3 regions of the Streptomyces sp. IBSBF 2435 genome follow, and region 1 is predicted to be linked to each of the others. Evidence: predicted binding sites of a transcription regulator. Region 1 holds the regulator's gene; each other region holds the start of a gene.
What was found. The regulator HrcA, encoded in region 1, represses chaperone genes, less so after heat shock. The targets are predictions, from matches to a motif close to TTNGCACTCNGNNNNNCNGAGTGCNAA.
Positions count from the first base shown of each region.

Region 2: groL (chaperonin GroEL) is a predicted target of HrcA. The motif match lies at 1,578-1,604, and genes of this name have one in related genera.
Region 3: groES (co-chaperone GroES) is a predicted target of HrcA. The motif match lies at 1,873-1,899, and genes of this name have one in related genera.

Region 1 covers NZ_JAJSYW010000041.1:11,647-14,918, reverse strand. The annotation lists gene dnaJ (molecular chaperone DnaJ) at 1-901, opposite strand, end outside; gene hrcA (heat-inducible transcriptional repressor HrcA) at 902-1,918, opposite strand; gene V7E46_RS11115 (MBL fold metallo-hydrolase) at 2,171-2,845, shown strand; gene V7E46_RS11110 (DUF3097 domain-containing protein) at 2,880-3,272, shown strand, end outside.
Region 2 covers NZ_JAJSYW010000270.1:1,202-4,473, reverse strand. The annotation lists gene thrC (threonine synthase) at 1-465, shown strand, start outside; gene V7E46_RS31620 (MoaD/ThiS family protein) at 462-737, shown strand; gene V7E46_RS31615 (cold-shock protein) at 1,181-1,384, shown strand; gene groL (chaperonin GroEL) at 1,745-3,272, shown strand, end outside.
Region 3 covers NZ_JAJSYW010000048.1:3,271-6,542, reverse strand. The annotation lists gene V7E46_RS12270 (polysaccharide deacetylase family protein) at 1-480, shown strand, start outside; gene V7E46_RS12265 (class I SAM-dependent methyltransferase) at 618-1,817, opposite strand; gene groES (co-chaperone GroES) at 2,048-2,356, shown strand; gene groL (chaperonin GroEL) at 2,492-3,272, shown strand, end outside.

The sequences.
Region 1 (3,272 bases):
ACTGCGTACCCGGCCGGATGTCGATCTCCTCCAGACCGTCGAGCGTCTCCAGCGGGCACTTCGTGCCGAGCGCCGCCGCCGTCATCGGGATGGTGACGGTGCAGTGCAGGTCGTCGCCGCGGCGCTGGAAGACCAGATGCGGGACTTCGCGGATCTCGACGTAGAGGTCGCCTGCCGGGCCGCCGCCGGGGCCGACCTCGCCCTCGCCCGCGAGCTGGATACGGGTGCCGTTGTCGACGCCCGCGGGGATCTTGACGGTGAGCGTACGGCGGGACCTGACCCGCCCGTCACCGGCGCACTCCGGGCACGGCGTGGGCACGACGGTGCCGAAGCCCTGGCACTGCGGGCAGGGCCTGGACGTCATGACCTGGCCGAGGAAGGAGCGGGTGACCTGGGACACCTCGCCGCGACCGCGGCACATGTCGCAGGTCTGCGCTGCGGTGCCGGGCGCGGCACCTTCACCGTTGCAGGTCCCGCAGGTGACCGCGGTGTCGACCTGGATGTCCTTGGTCGTGCCGAAGGCCGCCTCTTCGAGGTCGATCTCCAGCCGGATCATGGCGTCCTGCCCGCGCCGGGTGCGCGAGCGCGGTCCGCGCTGCTGCGACTGCCCGAAGAAGGCGTCCATGATGTCGCTGAAGTTCCCGAAGCCCTGCCCGAACCCCGCTCCCGCGCCGCCGCCAGCGGCGGACAGCGGATCGCCGCCGAGGTCGTAGACCTGCTTCTTCTGCGGGTCGGAGAGCACCTCGTAAGCGGCGTTGATCTCCTTGAACCGCTCCTGGGTCTTGGGGTCGGGATTGACGTCAGGGTGCAGTTCCCGGGCGAGACGGCGGAATGCCTTCTTGATCTCGTCCGGACCTGCGTCGCGGCGCACGCCTAGTACGGCGTAGTAGTCCGTGGCCACTTACGACTCCGCCAGGATCTGTCCGACGTAACGTGCCACTGCGCGTACCGCTCCCATCGTTCCGGGGTAGTCCATGCGGGTCGGTCCGACCACGCCGAGTTTGGCGACTGCCTCGTCGCCCGAACCGTAGCCGACGGCCACCACCGAGGTGGAGTTGAGGCCCTCGTGAAAATTCTCATGACCGATTCGGACGGTCATGGTGGAGTCCTTGGCCTCGCCGAGCAGTTTGAGGAGGACCATCTGTTCCTCCAGTGCTTCGAGTACCGGCCTGATCGTCAGCGGGAAGTCGTGGTTGAACCTGGTCAGGTTGGCCGCGCCGCCCAGCATGATGCGCTCTTCCGTCTGCTCCACCAGGGTCTCCAGCAAGGTGGCGAGCACTCCGGCGACCGCGGGGCGGTCGTCGTGGTCGAAACTCTCCGGCAGATCCTGCACCAGCGGCGGCACATCGGCGAACCGGCGGCCGACGACCCGGCTGTTGAGCCGGGCGCGCAGATCGGCCAGCACCGTATCGCCGACCGGCGCCTGGCAGTCGATCAGCCGCTGCTCGACCCGCCCGGTGTCGGTGATGAGCACCAGCATGATGCGGGCGGGCGCGAGCGCCAGCAGTTCCACGTGGCGCACCGAGGACCGGGTCAGCGACGGATACTGCACGACGGCGACCTGCCGGGTGAGCTGCGCGAGCAGCCGTACGGTCCTGGCGACGACGTCGTCGAGGTCGACCGCGCCGTCGAGGAAGTTCTGGATCGCCCGGCGCTCGGCGGACGACAGCGGCTTGACGCCGGCCATCTTGTCCACGAACAGCCGGTATCCCTTGTCGGTCGGGATACGGCCCGCGCTGGTGTGCGGCTGGGCGATGTAGCCCTCGTCCTCCAGCACCGCCATGTCGTTGCGCACGGTGGCGGGGGACACGCCGAGCCGGTGACGTTCGGTGAGCGCCTTGGAACCGACCGGCTCCTCGGTGCCGACGTAGTCCTGAACGATGGCACGCAGGACTTCGAGTCTGCGTTCGCTCAGCATTCGCGCACCTCCAGCCGTGACGTTCGTGGCCTGGCACTCCGCCGTTTCGAGTGCCAGCTTTCCCGCAGCAAGTGTACGGCGAGGCAGCAAGGGCTCGGCAAGGGTGCGGCACACCGGGCACGCGGAGGTGGCGGTGGTCTGCGGCGCGGCGGCGATAGCGTCGCCCCCGTGGAATCAGTGGAGAGCACGGAGGGTCCGGGTTCGGGCGGTTCTGTCTGGGAGCAGCTGGCTCCCGGGGTCGCACGGCGCAGGATGCCCCATCTCGATGTGACGATCGGACTGGTGGTCGGCTCCGACGGTGTGCTGCTGGTGGACACCGCCTCGACTCTGCGGGAGGGCGAGGAGCTGCGCGGGCAGGTCGAGGCGCTGACCGGGCGTACGGTCACGCACATCGTCCTCACGCACGGTCACTTCGACCATGTCTTCGGTACGGCCGCCTTCCCGGGCGCCGAAATCTTCGGGGAGCGCGGGCTGGACGGTTATCTGCGCCGGGAGCGGGAGACGCTGCTGGCGGACGCGGTACGTTTCGGCACCGACCCGGCCGAGGCCCAGCGGGCGGCCGGGGCGCTGGTGCTCCCGACCCGGCAGGTGACCGGTGAGACCGCGGTCGACCTGGGCGAGCGGCCGGTGCGGCTGGTGCACGCCGGCACCGGGCACACCGGGCACGACCTGGTGGTCGTGGTGCCGGGCGCCGGACCGAGCGACCCGACGGTGGTCTTCTGCGGCGACCTGGTCGAGGAGTCGGGCGAGCCGCAGGCGGGCGACGACGCGGACCCGGCCCACTGGCCCGGCACGCTGGACGCGCTGCTCGCCCTCGGCGGCGAGACGGGCCGCTACGTGCCCGGGCACGGGGCGGTGGTCGACGCGCGTTTCCTGCGGGCCCAGCGGGACGCGCTGGCGGAGCGCTTCGGGACCGCGCCTTCCTAGGTTCCGCCCGGCCCTGCTGGTTACGATCGCCCCCATGCGCAGCAGGAGTTACGACCCCGATCTGACCCCGCCGTGGAAGAAGAGCGCCCCGGCGCCCGAGGTGGCGGCGGAGCCCGACCTGGTGGTCGAGGAGGCCGCGACGGGCTTCTGCGGGGCGGTGGTGCGCTGCGAGAAGACCGCGGAGGGGCTGACGGTCACCCTGGAGGACCGGTTCGGCAAGCACCGGGTCTTCCCGATGGTTCCCCGCGGCTTCCTCATCGACGGCCGCGCGGTGACGCTGGTACGCCCGCGGGCCGCGCCCGCGCCCCGGGGGCCGCTGCTGTCCGCGTCCGGGTCCGTCGCGGTGCCGGGCGCGAAGGCGCGGGTGGCGCGGGCCGGGCGGATCTACGTCGAGGGCCGGCACGACGCCGAACTGGTCGAGCGGGTG
Region 2 (3,272 bases), on a different contig from region 1:
CTCGGCCTGGTCGAGGACAAGCCGTACACGATCTACGGGGCCCAGGCCGAGGGCTGTTCGCCGGTCTCCGCGGCCTTCAAGGCGGGGCACGACGTCGTACGCCCGGTGAAGCCGGACACCATCGCCAAGTCGCTGGCCATCGGCAACCCTGCGGACGGCCCCTACGTGCTGGACATCGTCCGGCGCACCGGCGGCGCGGTCGAGGACGTGGACGACACGCAGGTCGTGGACGCTATCAAGCTGCTCGCCCGCACCGAGGGGATCTTCGCCGAGACCGCCGGCGGGGTGACCGTCGGTGTGCTGCGCAAGCTCATCGAGACCGGGCTGCTCGACCCGGCCGCCGAGACCGTCGTGCTGAACACCGGCGACGGGCTCAAGACTCTGGACGCGGTGTCCCCGACCACCGGGCCGACCGCGACCATCCGCCCCACCGTTGCCGCGTTCCGAGAGGCTGGCCTCGCATGAGTGCTTCCGTACGTATCCCCACCATTCTCCGTACCTACACCGGCGGCCAGGCCGAAGTTCAGGCCGAGGGCGCGACGCTGGCCGCGGTGATCGAATCGCTCGAAAAGAATCATGCCGGTATTTCCGCGCGGGTTCTCGACGACACCGGCAAACTCCGCCGTTTCGTGAACGTCTATGTCAACGATGACGATGTCCGCTTTTCCGAGGGTCTTGCCACCGCGGTCCCCGACGGCGCCAGCGTGTCGATCATTCCCGCGGTCGCGGGCGGCTGAGCCGGCCCGCCCCCGAACTGTCAGGAATCCGCAGAAGCTCTGATGTTTAACCTGCGCCCCGCCCGGGAACTGCTTTCGCCCCCGGGTGGGGCGCCCGCATCCGGGGCACTCGGCGGGCCCGAGTTCATTTGCCAGGGGCAAGCGGCGCCTGCCTGGCGACCGCGTGGGGCGGGTGCGGCGATTTATCGCCAAAGTCATAAGCGAAAAACCCCTTAGGCCCGCTATGTCCGGTCCGACTTGCCCTTGATTATCATTTTTTCCTATGGTATTTCCGATCGGTCGCGCCCAGAATTCTCGTCCAATTGACCTGTTGCAGACGGCATCCGTGCAGATACATTCAGCCGCGGTCGACGCGTTCCGGCGCACACCTCTTCGGAGGTGAGGTCTGACCCGGGCCCGCGGAGCGCGGGGCCGCGATAGGGCCAGTAATAGGGGAGTTAGGAATGGCTCAGGGCACCGTCAAGTGGTTCAACGCGGAGAAGGGCTACGGCTTCATCGCGGTCGACGGTGGTGCGGATGTTTTCGTCCACTACAGCGCGATACAGATGGACGGATACCGCACCCTCGAAGAAGGCCAGCGAGTCGAGTTCGAGATCTCGCAGGGTCAGAAGGGGCCGCAGGCGGACATGGTCCGGCTGGCCGGCTGACGGCTCGGGCGCGTTCGGCCACCGACGCGACGCCACCACGAAGGGCCACCCCGCCAGGGGTGGCCCTTCGCCCATGCCCGGGTGCTCCGGGGGCCCTCGGGCCGCTCCCCGGACCGCCCCAGGCCGCCGGGGAAGGCCCCTTCCGCCGAGCCGCACGCTTGCACTCGCAGGGGGAGAGTGCTAATCATTGGCGTTAGCACTCTCCGAGTGAGAGTGCCACTTGGACCGGGTCGGTGAGGCCCGCCCGGGCGTCGGGAAGGAACCGGCGGCCGGCAGGCCGTCCGTCGCGGGCGCCACACGGTCCGATCCACCGCCCCCCGCCTCGGTGGGGGAACCCCCAGTCCGCGGAGGACACTTCACATGGCTAAGATCATCGCGTTCGATGAGGAGGCGCGGCGCGGCCTTGAGCGCGGGATGAACCAGCTCGCCGACGCCGTTAAGGTCACCCTCGGTCCCAAGGGCCGGAACGTCGTCCTTGAGAAGAAGTGGGGCGCCCCGACGATCACCAACGATGGTGTGTCCATCGCCAAGGAGATCGAGCTGGAGGACCCGTACGAGAAGATCGGCGCCGAGCTGGTCAAGGAAGTCGCGAAGAAGACCGACGACGTCGCCGGTGACGGCACGACGACCGCGACCGTCCTGGCCCAGGCCCTGGTCAAGGAAGGCCTGCGCAACGTAGCCGCCGGTGCCAACCCGATGGCGCTCAAGCGCGGCATCGAGAAGGCCGTCGAGGCCGTCTCCGCCGCCCTGCTGGAGCAGGCCAAGGACGTGGAGACCAAGGAGCAGATCGCTTCGACCGCCTCCATCTCCGCCGCCGACACCCAGATCGGCGAGCTGATCGCCGAGGCGATGGACAAGGTCGGCAAGGAAGGCGTCATCACCGTCGAGGAGTCGCAGACCTTCGGGCTCGAGCTCGAGCTCACCGAGGGCATGCGCTTCGACAAGGGCTTCATCTCGGCGTACTTCGCCACCGACCTGGAGCGTATGGAGGCGTCGCTCGACGACCCGTACATCCTGATCGTCAACTCGAAGATCTCCGCGGTCAAGGACCTGCTCCCGCTGCTGGAGAAGGTCATGCAGTCCGGCAAGCCGCTGCTGATCATCGCCGAGGACGTCGAGGGCGAGGCGCTCTCCACGCTGGTCGTCAACAAGATCCGCGGCACCTTCAAGTCCGTCGCCGTCAAGGCCCCGGGCTTCGGCGACCGCCGCAAGGCCATGCTCGGTGACATCGCCATCCTCACCGGTGGCACCGTCATCTCCGAAGAGGTCGGCCTCAAGCTGGAGAACGCCGGGCTCGACCTGCTCGGCCGCGCCCGCAAGGTCGTCATCACCAAGGACGAGACGACCATCGTGGACGGCTCGGGCGACACCGACCAGGTCGCCGGCCGGGTCAACCAGATCCGCGCCGAGATCGACAACAGCGACTCGGACTACGACCGCGAGAAGCTGCAGGAGCGGCTGGCGAAGCTGGCCGGCGGCGTGGCCGTCATCAAGGCCGGTGCCGCGACCGAGGTCGAGCTCAAGGAGCGCAAGCACCGTATCGAGGACGCGGTGCGCAACGCGAAGGCCGCCGTCGAGGAGGGCATCGTCGCCGGTGGCGGCGTGGCCCTGCTGCAGGCCACCGCGGTGTTCGAGAAGCTGGAGCTGGAAGGCGACGAGGCGACCGGTGCCAACGCCGTGAAGCTCGCGCTGGAGGCCCCGCTCAAGCAGATCGCCGTCAACGGCGGTCTTGAGGGCGGCGTCATCGTCGAGAAGGTGCGCAACCTGCCCATCGGCCACGGCCTGAACGCCGCGACCGGTGAGTACGTCGACATGATCGCCGAGGGCATCATCGACCCGGCGAAGGTCACCCGCTCCGCGCTGCAGAACGCCGCGTCCATCGCCGCGC
Region 3 (3,272 bases), on a different contig from region 1:
CCGTTCACGATGTTCCTGACCGACGACATCATCAAGAACGACTACGGCTTCTTCCGGCCGCTCCAGGCGCTGGGCAATTCGATACAGAACCACACGCTCAGCCACCCTGACCTGCACACCAAGTCGTTGGCGCAGCAGAAGCACGAGATCTGCACGCAGCAGACGAAACTCACCCGGGAATACGGGACCGCTCCCGGGCTCTTCCGGCCGCCCTACGGGAACTACAACGACGCCACGCGGGCCGCGGTGAAATCCTGCGGCGGCCTGCGGGCGATGATTCTCTGGCGGGAGTCGATGCAGATCAAGAAGGTGCAATTCCAGCGCCCCGACAAGAAATTCCACCCCGGTGACATCATCCTGGCGCATTTCCGCGGCCCGTCGCAGCTCAAGGGGGAGACGATGACGGTGATGACGGCCAACCTGCTGCGGCAGGTCGCCTCGCAGGGCTTCACCCTCGCCCGGCTGGAGGACTACGTCTGACGACCGGCCGGGGGGGGGCGGGGAACGGTCCGACCAGCCGTCGACGGGGTGCGGGTCGCCACGGGGTGACAGGGGCTGTCGCTGTCGCGTCCGGACCACCGGCCGGTGGGCGGTTCCTCGCGCGGTTCCCCGCGCCCCTACGGGGCACCCCCCGCCGCGGCCGGGTGGCCCAGGAGCATGGACGGGGCGCCGGCGGTGCGGGTGAGGAAGACCGTGGCGGAGTGCGGGCCCTGGGGCCGCACCCGGCGGCGGAGGTCTTCCGGATCCACCGCGGACCCGCGCTTCTTCACCGTCAGGACGCCGACCCCGCGCTCCCGCAGCAGCGCCTTGAGCCGTTTCAGGCCGAACGGCAGCACATCGGTGATCTCGTACGCCGTCGCATATGGCGTCGCCCGCCGCTCGTCGGAGGTGATGTACGCGATCGTCGGGTCGATCAGGCCGCCGTCCAGCTCCTCCGCGACCTCGGCCACCAGATGCGCGCGGATGACGGCGCCGTCCGGCTCGTAGAGGTAGCGCCCGACCGGCCGCACCGGGGGGTCGGGCAGGCCGCGCCCGGTGAGCGTGGCACCCGAGGGCAGCAGGGTCGCGCGGCGGGCGCCGGGGCGTACGCGGTCGCCGCGGCCGTCGAACCACAGCACCGCCTCTTTGACGTCGCCGCCGTCCGAGATCCACTCGGCCTCCGCGGCGGGCGGCACCGCCTCGTGCGGGATGCCGGGGGCGACCTTCACCGCTCCGGGTGAACCGGTGGCCGCCGCGTGCAGCGCCCACGACAGCGGCGGCGAATACGCCTCGGGGTCGAAGACCCGGCCCCGGGCGGTGCGCCGGGCCGGGTCCACGAACACCCCGTCGAGGCCGCCCGTGCCGACGTCCGTCACGTCCGCGCACCTGACCTCAAGGCGGTCGGCCAGGCCCAGCGCGGCGGCGTTCGCCGTGATCACCGCGCAGGTCAGCGGGTCGCGGTCGACGGCCGTCACGGACAGGCCGGCCCGCAGCATGGCCAGGACGTCGCCGCCGACGCCGCAGCACAAGTCGGCCACCGCCGCCGGCCCGAACGCGGCGAACCTGCGCGCCCGGTGGGCCGCCACCGACGCGCGGGTGGACTGTTCGAGGCCATGCGGCGTGAAGTACATCCGGTGCGCGTCGGCCGCGCCGAACTTCGCCACCGCCCGCTGCCGCAGCCGCGCCTGGCCGAGCGCGGCGGCGACCAGCCCCGCGTCGTGCGTACGCCGCAGCCTGGTGGCCGCCGCCAGGTCGTCCACGGGGTCGTGCTCCCGCAGCCCCGCCAGCAGGTTCTGGCCCTCCGCGGTCAGCAGTCCCTCAAGATCCTCGGGCGTCACGCGCCCATTCTCCCCCCGCGGAAGGGGGACGCCGACCCCGGACGGCGGCGCGCGGCTGGCACTCCGCTTGACCGAGTGCTAAAGCCGTCCTAGTCTCACTTCTGGCACTCGGCACCGCTGAGTGCCAGACAAACAGCGACGGGCAGGTCCGGCACCCGCGACGACGGGCCTACCAGGTCGCCGACCCAGACAGACACTCCCGTGAGCCCTTTGAAGGGGGAGGTCGGATCGTGACGACCGCCAGCACCAAGGTTGCCATCAAGCCGCTTGAGGACCGCATCGTGGTCCAGCCGCTCGACGCCGAGCAGACCACGGCCTCCGGCCTGGTCATCCCGGACACCGCCAAGGAGAAGCCCCAGGAGGGCGTCGTCCTGGCTGTGGGCCCGGGCCGCTTCGAGGACGGCAAGCGGCTGCCGCTCGACGTCTCCGTGGGCGACGTCGTGCTCTACAGCAAGTACGGCGGCACCGAGGTCAAGTACAGCGGCGAGGAGTACCTCGTCCTCTCGGCCCGCGACGTTCTCGCGATCGTCGAGAAGTAAATCCCCGGCTGCACCAGCCGTGATCCCGCCCCGGGAGTCCGTGTCCTTGAGGCCGGGACCCCGGGGCGGTTTCTTTCGCCGTCCTTACCGTCCGTGACGACGTGATTAGACGAGTAGACGAGGTAGTTCGCAGGCATGGCCAAGATTCTTAAGTTCGACGAGGACGCCCGTCGCGCCCTGGAGCGCGGCGTCAACAAGCTCGCCGACACCGTGAAGGTGACCATCGGCCCCAAGGGCCGCAATGTCGTCATCGACAAGAAGTTCGGTGCGCCGACCATCACCAACGACGGCGTCACCATCGCCCGTGAGGTCGAGCTGGAGGACCCGTACGAGAACCTGGGCGCCCAGCTCGTCAAGGAGGTGGCGACCAAGACCAACGACATCGCGGGTGACGGCACCACCACCGCGACGGTGCTCGCCCAGGCGCTGGTCCGGGAGGGCCTGCGGAACGTGGCGGCCGGCGCGTCCCCCGCCTCGCTCAAGAAGGGCATCGACGCGGCCGTCAAGGCGGTCTCCGAGGAGCTGCTGGCCACCGCGCGCGCCATCGAGGGCAAGGAGGACATCGCGGCCGTCGCCGCGCTGTCCGCGCAGGACAAGCAGGTCGGCGAGCTGATCGCCGAGGCGATGGACAAGGTCGGCAAGGACGGTGTCATCACCGTCGAGGAGTCGAACACCTTCGGCCTCGACCTGGAGTTCACCGAGGGCATGGCCTTCGACAAGGGCTACCTCTCGCCGTACTTCGTCACGGACCAGGAGCGTATGGAGGCCGTCCTCGACGACCCGTACGTGCTGATCCACCAGGGCAAGATCTCCTCGATCCAGGACCTGCTGCCGCTGCTGGAGAAGATCATCCAGTCCGGCGGGTCCAAGCCGCTGCTCATCATCGCCGAGGACGTCGAGGGCGAGGCGCTCTCCA